DNA from 4 places in the Exiguobacterium sp. s28 genome. Region 4 is predicted to be linked to each of the others. Evidence: riboswitches for the same ligand, from Rfam matches in the RefSeq annotation. Region 4 holds a riboswitch; each other region holds the start of a gene.
The links. A riboswitch is a leader RNA that binds a small molecule or an ion and turns the genes downstream of it on or off. The one in region 4 is predicted to bind thiamine pyrophosphate.
Positions count from the first base shown of each region.

Region 1: it holds a riboswitch for thiamine pyrophosphate, as region 4 does, so the genes downstream of both, thiT (energy-coupled thiamine transporter ThiT) here and KNP78_RS07640 (YkoF family thiamine/hydroxymethylpyrimidine-binding protein) in region 4, are expected to answer to the same signal.
Region 2: it holds a riboswitch for thiamine pyrophosphate, as region 4 does, so the genes downstream of both, tenA (thiaminase II) here and KNP78_RS07640 (YkoF family thiamine/hydroxymethylpyrimidine-binding protein) in region 4, are expected to answer to the same signal.
Region 3: it holds a riboswitch for thiamine pyrophosphate, as region 4 does, so the genes downstream of both, thiW (energy coupling factor transporter S component ThiW) here and KNP78_RS07640 (YkoF family thiamine/hydroxymethylpyrimidine-binding protein) in region 4, are expected to answer to the same signal.

Region 1 is NZ_JACSLL010000002.1:110,980-116,584, forward strand. It holds gene KNP78_RS02925 (DAK2 domain-containing protein) at 1-228, opposite strand, end outside; gene KNP78_RS02930 (Asp23/Gls24 family envelope stress response protein) at 251-613, opposite strand; gene rpmB (50S ribosomal protein L28) at 867-1,055, shown strand; gene KNP78_RS02940 (thiamine diphosphokinase) at 1,114-1,701, opposite strand; gene thiT (energy-coupled thiamine transporter ThiT) at 1,701-2,273, opposite strand; TPP riboswitch at 2,350-2,450, opposite strand; gene rpe (ribulose-phosphate 3-epimerase) at 2,470-3,126, opposite strand; gene rsgA (ribosome small subunit-dependent GTPase A) at 3,128-4,012, opposite strand; gene pknB (Stk1 family PASTA domain-containing Ser/Thr kinase) at 4,057-5,605, opposite strand, start outside.
Region 2 is NZ_JACSLL010000003.1:225,318-230,922, reverse strand. It holds gene KNP78_RS05595 (DUF2194 domain-containing protein) at 1-538, shown strand, start outside; gene pelF (GT4 family glycosyltransferase PelF) at 535-1,953, shown strand; gene pelG (exopolysaccharide Pel transporter PelG) at 1,934-3,382, shown strand; TPP riboswitch at 3,444-3,548, shown strand; gene tenA (thiaminase II) at 3,630-4,304, shown strand; gene thiM (hydroxyethylthiazole kinase) at 4,301-5,089, shown strand; gene thiD (bifunctional hydroxymethylpyrimidine kinase/phosphomethylpyrimidine kinase) at 5,089-5,605, shown strand, end outside.
Region 3 is NZ_JACSLL010000003.1:265,937-271,541, forward strand. It holds gene KNP78_RS05825 (DUF58 domain-containing protein) at 1-692, opposite strand, end outside; gene KNP78_RS05830 (AAA family ATPase) at 695-1,615, opposite strand; gene KNP78_RS05835 (hypothetical protein) at 1,714-2,406, shown strand; gene KNP78_RS05840 (hypothetical protein) at 2,499-3,245, shown strand; gene KNP78_RS05845 (aminoglycoside phosphotransferase family protein) at 3,247-4,215, opposite strand; gene KNP78_RS05850 (hypothetical protein) at 4,258-4,578, shown strand; TPP riboswitch at 4,603-4,701, shown strand; gene thiW (energy coupling factor transporter S component ThiW) at 4,766-5,254, shown strand; gene KNP78_RS05860 (hypothetical protein) at 5,318-5,584, shown strand.
Region 4 is NZ_JACSLL010000005.1:110,343-115,947, reverse strand. It holds gene KNP78_RS07655 (SMP-30/gluconolactonase/LRE family protein) at 1-800, shown strand, start outside; gene KNP78_RS07650 (hypothetical protein) at 813-1,076, shown strand; gene KNP78_RS07645 (GTP-binding protein) at 1,179-2,372, shown strand; TPP riboswitch at 2,435-2,535, shown strand; gene KNP78_RS07640 (YkoF family thiamine/hydroxymethylpyrimidine-binding protein) at 2,615-3,208, shown strand; gene KNP78_RS07635 (ECF transporter S component) at 3,201-3,776, shown strand; gene KNP78_RS07630 (ABC transporter ATP-binding protein) at 3,769-5,100, shown strand; gene KNP78_RS07625 (energy-coupling factor transporter transmembrane component T family protein) at 5,097-5,605, shown strand, end outside.

The DNA of each region.
Region 1 (5,605 bases), on a different contig from region 4:
GAGACCACGTGCAAACTTCGATGAGACGTCAGCGATATTTGCCGTGTTGAGTGCGGCCACTTCCTTCGCACCCGATGTCATCGTCAAATTCATGTTCGTCCCCGTGTCGCCATCCGGCACCGGGAAGACGTTAAGCGAATCTACATAATCCGCATTCTGGCTCAAGTTGGCTGCACCGTTCGCGACCATGTTCGCGAACACCAATCCATCTAAACGTTTTAAACCCACACCAAATCCTCCTTCGTTCTCGTCAGTCATTCGTCAGACGAACGCCTTGTACGAATATGTTTACCGACGAAACGTTTAATCCTAAAGTTTCACCGAGCGTGTATTTTACACGGCTTTGCACGTTATATGCGACTTCCGACACTTTCGTCCCGTAGCTCACAATGATGTGCATGTCGATATGTACGTCTTCTCCATCTTGACGTACGACCACGCCTCGGGCGTAGTTTTCACGCTTCAATAGTTCTGCAATCCCGTCTTTCAATTGAGCTTGAGACGCCATTCCCACAACGCCGAAACATTCCATCGCCGCACCGCCTGCGAGTGTTGCGACCACGTCGTTCGTGATGTCAATATTGCCATATGTTGTCTTCATTTCAATTGCCATATGGAGTAGCCTCCTTCATTCGGAATGATTCCTTCACTACATTCTACAATAAGTACCTAGTTATTAAAAGAACCTGCTCCATAAACTCGGTCAATTGTAGCCGTAACCCTCATTCATTATTAAAATCCTTTCCAGTAATGTCAAGTTTTTTTCTTGTCATCCTATGATTTTCTAGTTGCATCGTGAAAAAACCCGTGCTAATATAAACGAGTGTCTATTAGGACGAACCCACATAAAAAAGGAGGGGAAACGCATGGCACGTAAATGCTACGTAACAGGTAAATCACCTAAATCAGGTAACAACCGTTCGCACGCACTCAACAAGACAAAACGCACTTGGGGTGTAAACGTACAAAAAGTTCGTATTCTCGTTGACGGTAAACCTAAACGAGTTTGGGTTTCAGCTCGCGCTCTTAAATCAGGTCTCGTTGAACGCGTATAATTTTTATACACGAACGAAATAAATCCCAGCGGCATTCGCCGATGGGATTTTTTTGTGTTCATTTTTTGATATACAGCACGAGCACCTTTCCTTCGTGCACGATCAAGTCCGCCGCCTCACCGGCCCACTCGTTCGAGATCGTGAGCGCCTCATGGCTGACGACATCGTGACGATCGAGCGGATATTTGACGCCGCGGATTGACACGTTCGCCCGCTTCCACGGGAGGAGCGACAAATAATGATCGGCTTGACGTGGGAGCTCGTGACGCCCAGCTCCAACAAGACGAACGGTTTGCCCGGCCGTGAACAAACGCATCTCTGGATATGCCTCGAGCAGCCCAATATTGCCGAGCGTCATGTCGAGGCGTCCACCGAGAGCGCCGTACACAAGCATCTCCGTCGCCCCGTGTCCACGGGCCGCCTCGAGCGCAATCTCGAGGTCGGTCACGTCTTTTTCAGATGGGTAACGGACGGCGTCAATCGGCACTTCGCCCGTGAAGGAATCGAAATCGCCGACGACGAGATCCGGGTTCAGCCCTTGGTTCAACAGTGTCTCGTACCCCCCGTCGACGCCGATGATGTAATCGACGTCACGCGGGAGTCCCGAGATTGGTTCCGGGCTGGCCGCCACAATCAACACCCGCATTAGCGGAGACCCCGGGTCGCGAGCGTGGCGAAACGTGGTGCCGAGACGAACAAGAGAACGAGGACGACGGCCGACACGAGGAAGGACGGCAACATATACGTCATGTTATAAGCGAACGAATAGGCGACGACCGGCCCTTCCGCGTACTCGGCGAAGAACACGATCCCTGATAAGACGTGGGCGCCGTAGCGAAGCAGTGAACCGAGGAGCGCCCCGAGCACCAAGTAGACGACGAGCGTCTTTTTCGCCTCGTCCTTGGCGGCCCGTTTCACTTGACCAGCGAACAGTCCGGCCATCCCGACGACACCGTAAGCGAACGTGTAGTCGAGCAGGAACTGGACCGGTGTGAAGATGTAAGCCCCGAACAGCAGTTGCAGCGTTCCGACGAGCGCTCCTGTCGCCAGTCCGCCTTTTAATCCATGGCGGTACGCCATCACAAAGATCGGCAACATCGCCAGGCTGATCGATCCGCCCTGCGGCATCCGGAACGGGATGAGCAAATCAAAGATCAAGCCGAGTGCGGCGAACAATGAGATTTCAATGAGCGCCTGTAGTTTTAAACGTTGTTTCATCTTATTCCCTCCTTATTATATGAGCGAACGACAAAAAGCAGCATGACGTAAACGCCATGCTGCTATCGAGTAGCAACGTGCATTTTCGCCACATCCCTACGTCCGTGTGAACGGAACAGGTTCAAAGGGTTAGCAAATGCCTCTCAGCCACAGAATGTGACACCCCTTGCGACAATATTTGTTGTTCTATCGACGATTATACACGAGATGCGTGACGAATGCTATCGATTGCGTCTTTATAGCTCGGCTCGTTATAGATGGCTGAACCAGCCACGAGCACATCAGCTCCAGCGTCGATGCATAATTTCGCCGTCTCTGCGTTGACACCGCCGTCAATCTCGATTTCAAAGTCGAGACGACGCGCTTGGCGCATCTCGCTCAGCGCCGCGATTTTCGGGACGACCGATTCGATGAATGCCTGGCCCCCAAAGCCAGGGTTCACCGTCATGAGGAGCACCATGTCGACGTCACCGAGCACGTGTTCAATCGATGACAGCGGCGTATGCGGATTCAAGACGACACCACACTTGGCGCCGGCCGCTTTGATTTGTTGCAACACGCGATGCAAATGATTCGTCGCTTCAACGTGAACCGTGACGATATCCGCCCCGGCCTTGATGAAATCTTCGACGAACCGTTCGGGCTGGTCGATCATCAAATGGACGTCTAACACCATGTCCGACTTCTTCCGTAAGCTCGCTAACACCGGTAGGCCGATTGAGATGTTCGGGACGAATTGACCGTCCATGACGTCAAAATGGATGTAATCCGCTCCGGCCTCTTGGACCGCCTTCACTTCTGCCTCTAAATTGGCGAAGTCCGCCGCTAAAATCGATGGTGCAATTTTAATCATGTCAGTACCTCCGTTGTCTATCGTTTAACTCTGCCATAAACGTAACATAATTCTCATAGCGGGTGGAAGCGATTTCTCCCGCCTCGACGGCCGCTTTGACGGCACAACCTGGTTCGTTCAAATGGGCACAACCGCGGAATTTACAGTCATCATGCCGCTCGACGAACTCAGGGAAACACCAGCGCATCTCTTCGACTTCGAGTTCTTCTGGGAACTCGAGGCTCGAGAAACCAGGCGTATCGGCCACGAGCCCGTCAGCGAGCGTGATCAGCGTGACGTGACGCGTCGTGTGCTTACCGCGCCCAAGTGATTTCGAGATCTTCCCGGTTGCAAGTTCTAGTTCCGGTGCGACCGCGTTCAAGAGCGAACTCTTACCGACCCCGGTCTGTCCGGCGAACACACTCGTCTTCTCCTTAAACGACCCGCGGATTTTTTCGATCCCCGACCCGTCCTCGGTCGATGTCTCGATGACCTCATAGCCGATGGAACGATATAAAGCCGCTGCTTCGTGAATCTTCTCCCGTTCCGCCTCCGTCAACAAATCCATTTTCGTCAAAACGATAATCGGATGGACTTGCTTCGACTCGATCAAGACGAGGAAACGGTCGAGCAGATGGAACGAGAACGCCGGCTCTTTTACCGAGAATAACAAGAACGCTTGATCGATGTTGGCAATCGGCGGGCGGACGAGATGGTTCGACCGCTCGTCAACAGCCAATATATAACCGGTACCATCCCCTTGGTCTTGGATGTCGACATCGTCACCGACGACCGGCGAGATGTTCCGGTTGCGGAAATTGCCGCGGGCGCGACAACGGATCTCTTGTTTTTCTTCCGTCATGACGTCATAAAATCCGCCTTGTAATCGAATAATCGTACCTTTCATTCCATTCCCTCCTTAGAAAAAGAGGCGACGCGCACGCCACCTCTTCATTGTGAATCTTTTGCTTGTGCGTAAGTCACCGTATCCGTGCGAACGACTTCGCCGTCGACTTCAATCGTCGCGGTTCCGACTTCGTCCGGTGCGATGACGAGCGTATACGAGTAAGTCGTTGTCTCCGTTATCTTATCACGCAACACCTCGACTTCGCCACGGGCGTCGACCGTCCGAATGACGACTTCGAGTGCCTCGGCTTCTTCGCCTTCAGCGGGCGGCTCGATTTCGACGTTGACTTCCCGTTCAATCGAGACGTCCGTCGGTTCTACCCCTTGTGACACGATGACGGTCAGTTCCGTCCCCGGGTCGACTGCCGTACCGGCCGTCGGGAGTTGACGGATGATTTGATTCGCAGGAACGCTCGTTGAATACTCATCACGTTTGACGATTTTCAAGCTATTCTGTTCGGCATACGTTGTCGCTTCCTCGAACGTATAGCCCGCCAAGTTGGCGAGTTCGATTTTATTGCTGCCGGTCGAGACGACGAGCGTCACCGTCTCTTCAGATGGGACGACCTCGTTGCCTGGGGCGATCGATTGGGAGATGACATCCCCGCTATCGACCGTCTCGGATGCCTCCGACTGAATCTCGATGTCCGTGAACTCAAGATCTTTGAGCGTCCGCTCGGCCGACGACTGGGACAGTCCTTCAACATCCGGCATCTCGACCGTCTCTTTTCCGGCCGAGACGACAATCGTCACGGTCGTCCCACGTTTCGGCTTCCGTCCGGCTTGCGGTGTCTGCGAGATGACGTCGCCAGCGGCGATGTTGTCACTTGCCCGTTCAGTTGCCTCGACGACAAAACCGGCCGTTTCGAGCTCGGTCGTCGCCTCGTCGCTCGTCATGCCGACGACGTCCGGCACGACGGCACGGGACATCTCGTCAGCGATGACGTAAGCCCCAATCCCGCCACCGATCAACAGGAGCGCAAGCAAGAGCCAAAGCCACCACTTCTTCTTCCGTTTCGGTTTGTCTTTCACGGGTTCACTTGCTGCGACCGGTTGCTCCGGCGCCTCTTTGACGTTTGGCTCATCCGGTACGACCGGCGCCATGACGAGCGTCTGATCAAACGCATCTTGCTCAGCATTCGACCGCTTCGGTTCATTCGCACGTTCCGAATCAAGTGACGTCATGCAATCCTTTTTAAACGCGGCGACCGAGGCATGACGTGCGCCCGGTGACTTCGCGAGCGCCTGCATAATACAGTTCTCGAGCGCTTGCGGGATGTTCGGGTTCAAATCCATCGGTCGAATCGGGTCGTCTTGCAGATGCTGCAACGCGACGGCGACCGGCGTCTCGCCGATGAACGGCACCCGGCCGGTCACGAGTTCATAGAGCACGGCGCCGAGCGAATAAATATCTGACTTCTCATCGGCGAACTTTCCGCGCGCTTGCTCCGGGGAAAAGTAGTGGACCGACCCGAGGACCGACATCGTATGGGTCAGCGTCGCGTTCGACATGGCCACCGCAATCCCAAAGTCCGTCACTTTGACGTTGCCGCTCTGATCAATCATCATGTTTTGCGGTTTGATGTCCCGATGA
Region 2 (5,605 bases), on a different contig from region 4:
GAGCGGGGACTTCGTTCAAGAGTTCGAATTTGATGCGACGCATCCGAACTTGTACCATTTCCCGCGTGTGACAAGCGATTACGGGGAAGAGCGCGGATCGATTTTCCAAATGGTCGATGGAATCGCCAACTTCGGTGTGTTTTCCCACTTCATTCACCCGGATGATGTCATCGACCCCGACCGGGCCTTCGGTCGGGATTGGGATACGATGTTCGCGAGTCTTCGCAAAATCGTCCACGACGTGAAGGATCGATATCCGCACCTCGAGGCATATACGCAACACTATGCGACCGAAAAGATGATCACATACCAACAAGCTGATTTGAACGTCACGTTTGATGAGTCGACCGTCTATTTGGCCGGGGAAGGTCTCGTCAACCCCTCTCATTTCACGATTCGCCTCAAACCAGGCCAATCACTTGAGACGGGAGAGTTTGACTTTGGGACGGTCGAACAATGGGAAGCCGACCGTCCGCTCTACCTCGTCAAACTGACATCGGCGAACGCTGAAATCGCCATCAAGGGGGAAGCGCAATGAGAATCGGACTCGTATTAGAGGGCAGTTATCCATACGTGAGCGGAGGCGTCTCAAGTTGGACGCAGACGTTGATTGAGGCGATGCCCGAAGTGTCGTTTGAAATCATTTCGATTCAACCGACAGAGAAGCGTCCGGAAGACATGAAATATGTGTTCCCACCGAACGTTTCAGGGATCACCCACTTGTATTTGAGCGACTTGGGTGAGCGGGCGAAAGGGCGATTAAAGTGGGGCGCTGAGGACGAACAGAACGTATCGGACTGGCTCATGTTGAAAAGTCCGAACCGGCAAGCGCTTCGTTTGCTTGGGAAAGAAGTGCCTTCAAGTCAGGCGTTTTTCGCAAGCGAGTTCTTTTGGAAAAATGTCAAGGCGGCCTACGCCGGGGAAATGAACGGAGGTTCGTTCATCGACTATTTCTGGATGTGGCAGAGTATGTACACTCCGATTTTACGGGTGCTCCATCAACCGCTCCCGAAAGTCGACCTCGTTCATTCCGTGTCAACGGGTTATGCCGGTGTGGTCGCGTCCTACATGAAAGAGACGCAAGGGATTCCGTTCATCTTGACGGAGCACGGCATCTACTCGCGGGAACGCGAAGAGGAGATTCTACAGTCGTATTGGATTCCAGCGCCGTATAAGCCGAGGTGGGTCCGTTTCTTTCACCATTTGTCGCGTGAGGCCTATAACGCGGCCGATGAGATCATCACCTTGTTCGAGCGGAACCGCGAATATCAGGAGTGGATCGGCGCCCCGAGCGAGAAGACGAAAATTATCGCCAACGGCATCGCCGATCGACAAATCCAGGCGACGGTCGACCGTCCGGAGCACGATCTCTTTCAAATCGGGGCCATCGTCCGCTTGGTGCCAATCAAAGATTTGAAGACGATGATTTACGCCGCCAAGATTTTGCAGGAGCGGCATCGTCTGTTCAAGCTGACGATCATGGGACCGCTCGATGAGGATGAGGAATATGCGGAAGAGTGCCGGTTGCTCATCGAACAGAGCGGGCTGACCGATTATGTCGAGCTCGCTGGAAAGGTTGATGTCCAAGCCTATTTGCCGAAGTTTGATTTACTTCTGTTGACGAGTATCTCGGAAGGTCAACCGCTCGCGATTCTTGAAGGTATGGCAGCCGGCATCCCGTGGGTCGCGACCGATGTCGGGGCTTGTTCCGAGCTCCTGTATGGACGAGAAGACGACCCGTTCGGTCCAGCCGGGTTTATCGTGCCCCCGGTTCATCCGGAAGCGGTCGCGGACAAGGTCGAGTGGATGATGGATTATCCGCAGGAGCGGATGCGTTTCGGTAAGAACGGGCGGGAGCGGGTCCGCCAATACTATCGTCTCCAACAAGTCGTGGACCGCTACAAAGCCATCTATGAAACGAGGAGGGAACAGTATGGCGGGCATCGGGTTTAAGCTGCAGAAGTTGTTCCAAGAAGACTACTATTCGTCCAGGTTGAAGGCGTACACGTTCTCGGGCCTCGTCACATCCGGACCGTGGTTGATCGTCATCTTGGTCGTCGGGACGATTCAATGGTTGGCGTTCCAAATGCCGACGTTATCGCTCGCCGAACGGACGCTTTTCATGATCTCGGTCTCGTACGCGTTCATCTTCTCGCAAATCTTGTTCAGCTTCCAACAGCTCGTCGTCACCCGATATGTGGCGGACTTGTTTTACGAGAAGAAAGCGCATGAAATTTTCCCGGTCTTCACCGGGATGCTCAAAGTGACGATCCTCGCCGCGACGATTCTGTACAGTATCTTTTGGCTATTGTCGCCGCTCGATTTTCTGTACAAACTGACGTTGTTCGTTTTATTCATGACGATCAATGTCATCTGGGTCATGTTCTTGTTCTTGAGTGCCGCCAAGTATTATCAAGCGGTGGCCTATAGCTTCTTGCTCGGCGGACTCATCTCGGTCGGGAGTGTCTATGCGGTTAGTCGCCTCATGGCCAATCCGTCGAGTCTCGAGCTATTGCTCGGCTTCACGGCCGGGATGATTGTGACGTTGTTCGGCTTGTTCTTCGCGATGCTCCGGACGTTCCCACTCCGCTATGCCGTGAAAGAGTTTTCGTACTTCAAATACTTCGACCGCTATCCAGACTTGTTCGCCATCGGGGTGTTGTACGTGCTCGGGATTTGGGTCACGAACTTTATCATCTGGTTCGGAGAAGGACGCGTCATCATCGCGGACTCCTTCTTGTTTAATCCGTACTATGACACGGCCATCTTTTGGTCCTACTTGACGATCATCCCGACGCAGCTCTTGTTCATCGTCGCCGTCGAGACCCGGTTTTATGAGCGCTATCGCACGTTTTATGGATTGATCAACTACGGCGGGGCGCTCCATCAAATCGAGAAGGCGAAACAGACGATGACGTCGGTGCTGAAAAATGAGTTGATTCGACTCGCGCGCAGCCAAGGCGTCGTGACGTTGTTCGCCATCCTCATGGCAGGCGTGTTCGTCAGTTGGATCGGCGTCCCGGACGAGATCGGTCAAATCTTTCGGATGACGACGCTCGCGGCGTTCGCGAACGCGATGATCCTCATCTTGACGTTGTTGTTGCTCTATTTCGAGGATCGACGCGGGGCATTGTTCGTCAACATCTCGTTCTTCACGTTGAATGCGTTGTTCACGCTCTTGCTCTTGCCGCGCGGCATCGATTGGTACGGCGTCGGCTTTGCCGTCAGCACGACAATCACGTTCTTCTTGGCCGGCCTGCGTTTGATCTATTACATGGGCAAAGTCGATTATTACGTGTTCGCGGCCTCGAATCGACGCAAGCTTGGTACCGAACGGTTCTCCCAAATGGGGACGTTGTTGAACCGTCACTTCTCGCGATAAAGGGTTTTCAACAAAGATAAAGACTGATATGATGTGGTCGTAGACGACCGAATTTCATAATGTTTACCACTAGGGGAGTCGCGTGACGCGGCTGAGATGGACGAGGTCCAGACCCTTTGAACCTGATCTAGTTCACGCTAGCGTAGGGAAGTGGGCGAACCGATTGTTCTCGTATACTTTGTGTAAATCCGACGCCGCTTCCGTTATGGGAGGCGGCGTCTTTTTTATAACAAAGGAGGAGACATGAATGACATTCACCGCACATCTTCGACAAGAGGCAGATGCCTTGTTTCAAGCCAGCTTTGACCATCCGTTCGTCCGCGAGCTCGGAACGGGTGAACTCGACGAGGCGAAATTTAGGCATTACGTCATGCAAGATTCATACTATTTGAACCAGTTCTCCAAAGTGCAGGCGAAAGGGGCGACACTCGCCCCGAACATGGAAGTAGCGAGCCGCTTTTTGACGCACGCGCTCCATACCATCGAAGCAGAGCATGCGTTGCACCGTGAGTTTTTCACCTTGCTCGACGTGACGGAGGCACAGTGGGCAACGTTTGAGCCTGCTCCAACGGCTTACGCCTATGCGCTCCATATGCAACAGGCCGGTCCGACGCTCGGCGACGTGCTCGCGTCGATTTTGCCGTGCTACTGGGTCTATTATGAGATTGGGGAACGATTGAAAGATGCGACACCCGATCATCCGATTTATGCGACGTGGATTGCGACGTATGGTTCGGAATGGTTCCGCGATCTCGTCGAAGAACAGATCGAACGACTCGATGTACTCGCCGGACAAGCGACAGCGGAAGAAAGGTTCCGGTATCAACAGCTGTTCTTGAAGAGTTGTTATTATGAGCATGCGTTTTGGGAAATGGCGTGGACGCTCGAGTCGTGGGATTTACCGGCGGGGGTGACACGATGAAGCGCGACTTATGGGACAAAGTTAGAGCTGAACGGCCACTCATCCATAACATTACGAATATCGTCGTCGCCAACTTTTCAGCGAACGGGTTGCTCGCCATCGGGGCTGCGCCGGTGATGGCGTCAGCCGTCGAAGAAGTGGCCGAGATGGCGTCTTTAAGCGATGCGCTCGTACTCAATATTGGCACACTCGATGCGACGACGGAACGTACGATGATTCGAGCCGGGCAGGCGGCGAATCAAGCAGGTCGGCCGGTCGTCTTTGATCCGGTCGGGGTCGGGGCGACCTCGTTCCGGCGCGATGTCTCCGAATCGATTCTACAAAAAGTCCGCGTGACGGTTATCCGTGGGAATGCCGGAGAAATTGCGACATTGATTGGTCTCGACGCGACGACGCGCGGCGTGGACGCCGGGGAAACGCGGGTTGATTTGAATCACATCGCACGCGCGGCGGCACGACGCTACACCTGTGTCGTTGCCGTGACCGGCGAGACGGATGTCGTCAGCGACGGGGATGTGACGATTGAAATCAAAGGCGGCACCGCAGCAATGACCCGGACGACAGGGACCGGCTGCTTACTCAGTGCGGTCGTCGGTGCATTTCTCGCGGTCGAATCCGACGCGTTGACGGCCACGGCGACAGCGCTCGCCGGATATGCCCGGTGCGGCGAACTGGCTACCGCTTTGGCGGATGGACCGGGCGACTTCCCTGTTCATTTCTTGAATGAACTCGGCAAGATGACAGCCGTCGAGTTGCCGAGCGACCGCATTGAGGTGGTATCATGATGCGGCCGCAAGTATTGACGATTGCCGGTTCGGACTCTGGCGGGGGAGCAGGAATCCAAGCCGATTTGAAGACGTTTCAAGAGCTAGAGGTGTTCGGGACGAGCGTTCTGACGGCCGTCACCGCTCAAAATACGCGCGGGGTGCATGGGGTCGAAGCGGTGTCGCCGGAACTCATCACGCAACAACTCGATGCAATCGGTTCGGACTTTTCGATCGCAGCATGTAAGACCGGGATGTTATTTGATGCGGCGCGCATCGAGGCAGTCGCTACCGGGGTGAAACGTCATGTCTTCAACCGACTCGTCGTCGACCCGGTCATGATTGCGAAAGGAGGGGCCCCGCTTTTACAGGACACGGCGGTCGATGCGCTCAAGACCTCCTTGTTGCCACTCGCGACAGTCGTCACGCCGAACGTGCCGGAAGCGGAAGTGCTGACCGGGTTGACGATTCGATCGTTTAATGATCGTCTCGAGGCGGCTCGGCGGATGTTAGCGTACGGCGTGCGCGCGGTTATTT
Region 3 (5,605 bases), on a different contig from region 4:
ACTTTCGACTGCAATCGTCCGAGTTTTGCCGTCGCATACCAGTCGATCTCCTTGACCGGTTCCCCTTCATACGGTTTCGATCCAATCAGCTGCAACGGATTTCGAAGCGGTGACGCCAAGAGTGGTCGTTCCCCGAGCGCTAGCCGCTTCGTCCCGACCGGTGGGTGCAAGAGGAGTGACGGGAGGACGGTCCATTGCGTATCAACCGGCCGCTCATACAAATACGTCCCTAGTCGAAACGGGAGCGTGACGGCGATGACGCATTCCTCAAACGTAGCTGGACCGCGATACCCGGCGCGCACAATCAATTCATGTCGGGCCTGACCGACATCGACCTCATAGTCGAGCACGCTCGGGATCCGGTCATGCGCCGGAAAGCTGATTCCCGAGCTCGCCTTCAAACGAATGCGAAGTGGCAGGCCGATCCGGTCCAACTCGCCCACCCCATCGACAACCAATACGAGCCGACTCTCGTCCCCGACAAACAGCAGTTCTTCGTATTGCGTGAACTGGAGATCGATGTGCCGCTCGAGTTGTTGCCGCGTCCGCTCGAGCATCCAAATCGCACTCGCGACAATGAAACATAGATAGCCGAATCCGTAGACGTACGGGAAAAACACGAGCATGACTCCGCTCACGATATATACGGGCAGGAGCCGTCGCTGTAACCATGCGTGTGTGGAGAGTGTCATCGTCAGCCCTCGACCGGTACGGGGACGGTGTCTAAAATGTGCGCGACGACGTTCGCTTTCGTCGACTTGATGCCGCCTTCAAGTGTTAACGTGATGCGATGGGCGAGCACATACGGCGCCACGGCTTTGACGTCTTCTGGGATGACATACAGCCGGCCGGCCAAATAGGCATAGCTTTGACAAGCACGGAGCAATGCGATCGCGCCGCGTGGACTGACCCCGACCTCGACGGACGCATGGCCCCGGGTCGCATGGACGAGACCGAGCATGTAATCGAGGACATCGTCTTGAATCGCGACTTGTCTCGTCTCAGCCTGCGCTTCTTGCAGCGAGGCGAGTGACGTCACGGCCTCGATTTGTTTGCGGGTCTCGGTCAACACTTGCAACAACAGTTCTCGCTCTTCGGCGGCTTCCGGATAGCCGACCGGAATCGAGATGAGGAACCGGTCGAGTTGCGCGTCTGGGAGCGGGAACGTCCCGGCCGATTCAATCGGGTTCTGCGTCGCGATGACAAAGAACGGTTTCGGCATCGGATACGTCTTCCCGCCGATTGACACTTGTCGTTCCTCCATCGCTTCGAGCAGCGCCGACTGGGTGCGTGGGACGGCTCGATTGATTTCATCAATCAGGACGATGTTTGCGAAAATCGGACCTTGGCGATGGTCAAAGCCTTGCGTCTGCATATTGAAGTAGTCGGTCCCGATGACGTCGGACGGGAGCAAATCGGCCGTAAATTGGATGCGCGAGAATGACCCATCAAAACTGCCGGAGATCGCTTTGGCGAGCAACGTCTTCCCCGTGCCCGGAACGTCCTCAAGCAAGATATGTCCTTCGGCGAGAAGTGCCGTGCAGCAGAGACGAACGACTTCTTCTTTCCCTAAATACACTTCATTCAATTGTTTGATGACCGCTTCGATTCCCATTTCGTTCTCCTCCGTTGGTAGATGTCTTATTCGAAGTTTACCTGTTTATGGTAATATAGACAATAAATAGTCTGAACATTCCGATAAGGAGGGAAAAGATGAAGTGGTCCTCTCGATTTATAGGGTTCCTTGTTGTGACAGCTTGTCTCGTTGTGACGTTCGTCTTTGTCAGTAAGGAGACGTTCAGTTGGTTTCAAACGCTCGAGCATCCAGTTGACGATCCTCTAATAGAAGAGCGTGAACAAGAAGAAGGGGAACCGGACGAGGATGGAATCGATTTAACGACAGTTGGTGAAAGCGAAAAAGGTGGAGCCTTACGTGAAAAGAAAAAAATGTTTGAGTTTCCATTCGGTTTGGGTGGAGGCGATGCACCCGGAGGACTCGGAACACTGTTCGCCATCCTCGCTGCTGCCGGATTGATTGTTTACAGTGTCCGGAAATGGTTGCGTCGTCGACGGCTGGAAGGACTCACGTTCCTTTTTACGGATGACACTTCTACTCAACCATCACACGAAGCGGACGCAACGATCGCTGCACAAACGTTCCCGATGCTCACGAACATCGAACTGAGGGATTGGCTCATCACGTTCAACGCGTCGCTCGCCCCTGAGTTAAAACTTCGGACGAATGAGACGGTCGTCGACTGGTTCGAACGCATCGAGCTGACAGATATCGACGCCTCGCTCTATCATCTGATTCGCTATGGTCCCGCATCCGATCATGACATCCCGTTCGAGCAGCAACAACGATTTCACGAGGCACTCGACCGTTACTTGAAGCGGCAACCCTGAGCGAGAAAGTACCCGGGTTCTCAATGACTGGCAAACATGCTACGCTCATTGATAACAGGAAAAAAATGTAACTTTCTTAGGAGGTTTGATTGATGAAACGCCTAGGCCTACTCGGATTCAGTGTGTTTTTGCTGACCGGGTGCACCGATTCCGTTGAGCAACCCATTGTCCCGGCCGATACAAATGAACCGTCGTCCGAAGACATCACCGCTTGGACGCGAGAAGATTTTAAAGACGTCTTCGACCAATATGAAAAAGTCCCGCCGCTCTTGAAGGCACTCGAGAACGATGGACTCACCCCGTTCCGCGAGACGTTCGAGCACGTCGTCATCGCCGGCGACGGCATCCAGCATACATACGCCGATATTCATCCATTCAAACTCGATGACGGCACGTACGCCACCGTCTATGAGAGCGAGAACGGAGACATCGCCAACGGTCCCGAGTCGGTCGCGCCGCTGTTTTGGCAAGAAGCATCGTTCCTTCAATTCGTCGAAGAAATCGAGAAACGAAAATATGGGACGAGTGCCCCACCGACGGACGTCGTTTTGACCGAAGATGAATTCCAGACGCTCTATAATCGCCATGCCTACACATCCGCGCTCATCGTCGAGCTCGACGAATGGGGCGTACAACTGGCGCGCGATCCGCTCGAGAACGTCATCATCGCGGGAAACGGGGTCAAGGAAGTGAAGGCCGACTTGATCGTCTTTGAAGTCGAAGGCGGCTACGCCATCGTCTACGACCGAGACGGTGAGATCTTCAAAGGGCCGGAGTCGATTGCTCCGCTGTTTTGGAGCGAGACGGATTATGAAAACTTACTTGAGAAGTATGAATGACTTATGGGAAGCGTCGTTTCAAGTCCCGGTACTCGAGTAGCAAATCGAGCCATTGCGCCGGCTTATCGCTCGACTCAGCTACATCGTACCGGTATCTCGTCACATATACATGCCACGACAGGGCACGATAGACGCAACCGAGCTCCTCGGCGATCAATAGATGACGCCAAAGTACGTCCTTGGGTGCGACGCCGCTCCATGCTTCCAAATAAACCGTACGCATCGTTTGAATCTGTTCATACCAGGCGACCTCGTCTTCTTCCGGCAATAAGTCGTACAGCGCGTTCCAAAACACGCGCACGCTGAAAAATGGATGCGTGACGGTCGCGTCGCCCCAGTCGAGGATACACAAATCATTCGTCCGTTCCCGCCAGAAGATGTTGCCGCCGTGCAAATCACCGTGCTCGAGACTCATCGGCATCCCGGTCGCCAGCTCATCGCACATGGCGATCAATTCATCTTGAAGCGCGAGCATGGCCTCGGCTTTGTATCGCTCGAGCCCGGCGCAGAGCTCAGGTAAATACGTGCGGATTTCGTCCTTCAACTTGGCCGGTCGGCGGTCCGGGATGCCGTAAGACAAGCAGGTCTCGATCTGGTCGATCTCCTGTCGTTGCAGCTGTGCGTATTGACGCAACGCCGCTTCGTATCGACTCACGTCCGGCCGTTCACGTAGCGCCTCTCCGCCGATGCCTCGCATGAGCAACCAGTTCCGGGCTGAATCGATGGTGATGACGTCAGGCACGAAATTAGGATGCCGCTCGGCAAGAAACGCCGACAGATTGGCTTCGCCGCGGCTGATGTCGGTCACCGCTTTGGCGTAGTAACGTTCCTCATTGAGCGCGCCAACAAGCAAGTACGTCAAATCGGTATCTTTGATCACGTGCCACCTCGCATTCGGCACGTTTGCCTCAATCCATCGTTCGAACCGTTCACGAAACGATCGGTCACGCCATGGAATTGCCTGTCTCATCTTTTTCACCCTTTCTTTCATCATCTCCTAGGAGGAAACGATATGGACGTTGTATATTACTCATACCCGGTCGATGCCATCTTGTATATGTACTTAGGGGCGACGGCCGTCGTCAGTCTCATCATCGGGCTGCTCGTTTGGCGTCTGTTCAAGCGCCGAGCTGTCGGCTTTTGGACAACGCTCGTTCTCAGCTTTGTCGGGCTGTCGCTCTCGCTCGTCTGGTTTCAAAACGCGTCCGTCGCCGTGTTCATGGGGACACTCCCGTGGCTGATCAATCTCGTCTTCTCCCTTTTGTTGTATGGCCTGTTCGTCGGCATCACCTATGTCACGTTCCGACCACGAAAGCTCGACCGCGTCAAATGACGGTATACTATACTCATGTTAATAAACGACCACTAGGGGAGCCTTCGGGCTGAGACGGCATGCGCCGGACCCTTCGAACCTGATCTGGCTCATACCAGCGTAGGGAAGTGGTGTGGGATTCGTCTGTCTTTCCACGCCACTTTTCCACTTGGAGAAGTGGCGTTTTCATTTTGAAAGGAGACTATCTATGCGTATTCAACAACTCACTTGGATGGCGATGCTCATCGCCATCGCCGTCATCGGTTCCCTGTTCATCTCGATTCCGACCGGTGTCGCCCGTGCCTATCCGATTCAACATATGGTGAACGTCATCGCCGCCGTCACCGTCGGGCCGATCGGGGCCGTTCTCGTTGCGTTCGTGACCGGAATCGTCCGTGTCATGACCGGTACCGGGTCGCTCTTGGCCTTTCCCGGAGGTATGATTGGGGCGCTTTTGGCCGGGGTCTTCTATATGAAGACGAACCGCGTCGCCTTCGCCGCATTTGGTGAAGTCATCGGGACCGGCCTCATCGCTTCGCTCGTCGCCGTCCCGTACGCCAAGGTGTTGATGGGGAGCGAGTTCGGGGCGCTGTTCTTCTTCCCAGCCTTCCTTGCCTCGAGTGTGACTGGGGCCGTGCTCGGCTGGATTGTTTTGGCTCGGGTCAAGCAATTGCGACCACTCACGGCGAAGCGATAAATACTTCCCTCCCACCGATAGTAAATGGTAAAATCAGGATATCAGATATTAGAAGGTCATGTCTTGAATCGATTGACGCTATTACTGGCTGCCACCGCTTGCCTGTTCATATCCGGTCTCTTGTACACGCTTGAACGCATCGCCACGTTCACCCGCTGGAATGCTCAGATTGCGACGGGCACGTTCTCCAGCGAGCCGATGTTCGTCGATGTGCTGCTCCAAAATGTGTTCATCTCGATTTTCGGAGTGGCTGCCATCGTCCTCTTTTTCAAAGCGGGCGACGCTGTTCAAGGCTCAACGACGACGAAAACAGGGACGGCCGACTTATGACGGCTGTCCCTGTTTGACGTG
Region 4 (5,605 bases):
GGTTCTATTGGGTCGACATCGAAGGACACACACTTTGGTGGTACGACGAAAAGGAAGACGAGCTGTCATCGTTCGATATGGGACAACAGATCGGGTTTGCGGTCCCGAAAGTGACAGACGGCGTCGTCGTCGGCTTGAAAGACGGCATCTATGAATGGGACGAGGGATCGAAGCGACTCGATAAACTCGTCGAACTCGATGACCCGGAAGGGGATCTTCGCTTCAACGACGGAAAGGCCGACCCGTACGGACGAATCTTTGCCGGGACGCTTCATCTCAACGACGAGGAGAACGAGGCGACGCTCTATCGCTTGAACCGTGACGGCACGACCGAGGTCATGCTCAGTGAACTGACGCTGTCGAACGGTCTGACATGGTCTCCGGACCACTCGACGTTCTACCATATCGATACACCGACCGAGACGGTCCGCAAATACCCGTTCGACTTGAAAACAGGAACACTCGGGGATGGGGAAGTCGTCATCGATTTCAAAGATGAGGAAGGATTCCCGGACGGCATGACATCCGATGAGGACGGCTTTTTATGGATTGCCCACTTCGCGGGCGGACGCGTCTCGCGCTGGAACCCGAAGACGGGTGAAAAAGTGCTCGAGGTGCTCGTGCCGGCCCCGAACGTCACGTCATGCTGTTTCGTCGGTGATGACTTGAAACAACTTGCGATCACGACGGCGCGCGAAGGAATGGATGACGCGGCGCTCGAGGCCCATCCGGACGCAGGTTCGGTCTTTAAAATTGATACAGATGTGAAAGGGATGCCGCTCTATCGGTTTGGTCGATAAGGAGGTACGAAGATGGTAAAACGATTGCTCGTTCGTGCGGGAATCGGTTTGGCGCTCGCGGCGGTCGCCCGGGTCGGGATTCAAAAGCTGTTGGAGGCGAACCGGGAAGACGATCATACGTATTTGAATCCGCGGTGGGATGAGACGCCGAGTGTGGATGCCGACAAGGACGCGGATGAGGTCGGTCTGACCCAGCTCGACTCGATTTATCGAGCCGAATGGCAGGCGAACGCCTATCCACGCTCAGAGGCCGAACGCAAGGCGTTAGAGGAATAGGCAGGAGAACACGTCCGGAAACGGGCGTGTTTTTTTCTTGACAAGACGTCACCGACCCGTCATTATCTAAAAAGTAATCATTACGATTTAGGAGTGGGTAGAATGAGACGAATCCCGGTCACCGTGCTGTCCGGTTATTTAGGAAGCGGTAAGACGACACTATTGAACCACATATTGTACAATCGGACGGGCAAGAAATACGCCGTCATCGTCAACGACATGAGCGAGTTGAATATCGATGAGCGATTGATTGAACAGGGCGGTTTTTCGAGGACGGACGAAAAGTTGGTCGAACTATCGAACGGCTGCATCTGTTGCACGCTCCGTGAGGACCTGCTCGAGGCGGTAACAGAGCTTGCGAACGACCGGGACCTCGACGGAATCATCATCGAGTCGTCCGGGATCTCAGAGCCGATCCCGGTCGCCCAAACGTTTACATATGCCGATGACGCCCTCGGCATCGATTTGACGAGCCGAGTCTATATCGATGCGATGGTGACCGTCGTCGATGCGTTTCGGTTCTTAACAGATTTCAACTCGGGCGAGTCGCTCCATGAACGCAAGCAGGCGATCGAGGCGACGGACGTCCGCGAAGTCGTCGACTTGCTCGTCGACCAAGTCGAATTCGCCGATATCATCGTCTTGAACAAGGCGGATCGCGTGACCGAGACCGAACTCGGCGAGATGACCGGACTGTTGAAGGCGCTCAACCCAACCGCGAAGCTGTTGACGTCTGTCCATGCGAACGTGGAATTGACCGAGCTGTTGGATGTCAATTTGTTCGATTTCGAACAGGCGATGCATGCGGCCGGGTGGATTCAAGAACTTGAGACAGATGTGCACACGCCGGAGACGGAAGAATACGGCATCAGTTCATTCGTCTATCGTCGGCGTCGGCCGTTCCACCCGGAGCGTCTCCATGCCTGGATCGAGGCGTTTCCGGAAGAAATCGTCCGCGCGAAAGGGTTCTTATGGATTGCTTCCCGGAACGACCTCGCCTGTCTGTTTTCACAAGCGGGCTACGCCTCGACGCTCGAACATGCCGGGCGCTGGCTCGCGACGCTTCCGGAAGATGAGCGTCGTCACATGTTCGCGGCCGAACCGGAACTCGCCGCCGACTATGTCGAACCGTACGGTGACCGACAGACGGAGCTCGTCTTGATCGGGCAGCGGATGGATCGAGCCATCATCGAACAAGAGCTCGATCACTGTCTGCTGACAGATGAGGAGATGGCGCTGGATTGGTCGACGCTCCGGGACACACTTCCGGGGAACGAGGTCGTCACGTTCTCATAAGACCGTTTACAAAATGAAAGTGGTCGTCTATACTGATTCTTGCATGAACAACCGCATACATTGGACTACACTAGGGGTGCTTCGGCTGAGATGTGAGCATGGCTCCAATCCCTTATGACTCGATCCGGGTAATACCGGCGTGAGGAAGTGTGGCACTTTTTCTAATGGATTAAAATTGGACGAGTGGCCGCATTCTCATGGATGCGGCTTTTTTGTGTACACATAATAAGGGGGAATAGAACATGAACAAACAATGTGGAACGAGCCCGATCGTCGGGTTCCGCTTTACACTGAGCCCGATGACGACTGATTTCGTGAGCATCATCAAAGGGGCGTTGAAGGAGACGGATTTACAAAACGTCTGGCGACATACCGATGACGTGTCGACGGTCATCCGTGGACGAAGTGAGCATGTATTCGATGTGGCTAAGACCGTGCTGTCACACGCGACGAAGACAGGGGAACATGTGTCGATGAGCGGGACGTTCTCGGTCGGGTGTCCAGGGGATACGGCCGGAGATGAAGTGCTCGTTGTGTCGAGCGAACCGCTTAATGGTCCCGTCGGTCCGCAATATGTCTCTTCACAGTTCGCGCTCTATCCGCTCGGTGATGAGAACTACATGGACATCATCTACGAAGAAATCGCTTTTGCGAAAGAGCGGGGTGTCTTCAATGACTCGATGCATTACGCCTCAGGCATACATGGGGACATCGAGCCGGTGTTCGCTTTCTATGAGGCGACGTTTGATCGCGTCCGACAGAAGACAAGCCACGTCGTCATGACGGTGACGTTCAGCGTGAACAGCCCGTCACACGAGGGACGCATGGATGCTTAAATCGTGGAAGTTAAAAGAAATCGTCTTGTTGTCGATTTTATCGGTCGTGTTCGCGGTGGTCTATTTGGCGTTCGTCCATGCTGGTAACTTGTGGGCCGGTCTGATTGGACCAATCGCCTACGAATGGATTTTTGGGATATGGTTCATCGTCTCGATTATCGCAGCTTATATCATTCGCAAGCCTGGGGCTGCATTCTTGTCCGAAGTGCTTGCGGCGACGATTGAGATGATGATTGGCAACGCCATCGGACCGCGCATCATTTTAGTTGGGATCGTTCAAGGGATCGGCGCCGAAGCGGCGTTCGCTTTGACGGGTTATAAACGCTATGATCTTTGGGTGCTCATGCTCGCCGGATTCAGTGCTGCTGTGACAAGTTTCGCGTATACGTACGTCATGGGAGGGCTCAATGCCCTCAGTCCGACATATGTGGCTACGATGTTCGCTTTACGCGCAACGAGCGGGATGTTGATTGCTGGTCTGGGCGGTAAGATTTTGAGCGACTTGTTGCTTCGGACGGGCGCGCTTGATGGGTATGCCCTCGCGCGACAGGACCGTATGCATGGTTGAGGCAGAACATCTGACATTTCGTTATCCGAACAAGAAATGCGATGTCTTGACGGATATCACACTACGTCTAACAAAAGGGAGAACGGTCATTACAGGGGCAAGTGGGTCGGGAAAATCAACATTGCTCGCTTTGATGAATCGTCTCTATCCGGACAATTGTGATGGCATCGTGACGGGCAGACTGCACTTGTTCGATCGCTCTTATGATACGTATGAAGCTGGCGAAGTGAACCGGCGCGTCGGAACGGTCTTTCAGGACCCGGACAGTCAGTTCGTCATGCAGACGGTCGAAGAAGAATTGATTTTCACGCTCGAAAACTTTGCCGTCGCGAGAGACGAGATGATGGCCCGTGTCACCACAATGTTAGAGGCGTTGCATTTGACCGATTATCGTCACCGTACCATTCATGACCTATCGGGGGGTGAGAAGCAGCAAATTGCCGTCGCTTGTGCCTTGATTGGCTGTCCCGAGTGGCTCCTCCTCGATGAGCCGCTCGCTCACCTCGATCCTGAGACCGCCCATCATTTCGTTCGTTGGCTCGACGGCGTCGCACAGACCGTAAACGTTGTCGTCATCGAGCATCGGCCATACATATGGGGTGATTTTTTTGACCGACAAATAAAGCTCGTGAGTGGGCGCATCGACTATGATGGACCGTTCATCGTCCGACCAGATTATGCGTTCTTTCCAATTAAAGTTGAACAAGGAGAGAAAATGTTATTTCACATACCGGAATTAAAACGAAAAACATTTCAATTAGCAGCGAGCGAGTTAAAGGTCGCTGAGGGTGATCTCATTGCGGTGCTCGGTCGAAATGGTAGCGGAAAGTCGACATGGCTGCGAAGACTAGCCCGGAAACATCGTGAAGTCGGCCTCGTCCCGCAATCACCGGCGCATCTATTCGTTACGAATGATGTGACCCGAGAACTCGCATATGGCCATAATCGCCCGATTGAGGACGTCTTAACGCGGCTCGGGCTCGAATCAGTGCGTGACCACCATCCACTCTCCCTTAGTCACGGTCAAAAACGAAGGCTCGCCATCGGAGTGATGATGCTGTCTAATAAACAACTGATTGCGTTTGATGAACCGACTGCCGGACAAGACGAGGTATCGCTTCGTGCGCTCTATGACTTAATGGTCGAACGAACACGATCCGGCCAGACGATTTTGTTTGTGACGCACGACCTCAGCTTCGCGCGGATTGCGAACACATATTATTTGATGTGTGACGGCGACTTGAGTGGGCCATATGACGCTTCACTCTGGGATGAAAAAGAATTACTACGCACCCACGGCTTATTGATGGAGGAATCGCGATGACATTTCATGAGATGAACCCGACGATTAAATTTCTGACCGTGGCATGTCTCATGTTCGGTCTCGCCTTCATGTATAACCCTTGGACTCCGCTTGCTGTTTTTCTCGGTACAGTTACACTTCAAACGCTATTCTCTGCTGTGAGCTGGAGAAGATGGGGGTTGTTCATGATCCCATTTTTATTGACCGCGCTCGGGACATTGTGGACGACGCTCGTCTTTGGAAAGCAATCAAGCGGAGATGTCGTGTTCAAGCTGTTTGGCAATGATGTGACCGACGAGAATGTGATGCTAGCAGCGACGCTCTCCTTACGTGTGTTGGCATTCACAGCCTTGTCGCTTCTGTTCACGCTGACGACGGACCCGAAACGGTTCGTCTACAGTTTGATGCAACAAGGAAAGCTGTCACCAAAAATCGCATATAGTGTCTTCGTCGGTTTTCGTTTCTTTCCGATTCTAAAAAAAGAACTGATGCAACTGTATGAAACGCATGCGTTACGAGGCGTGCG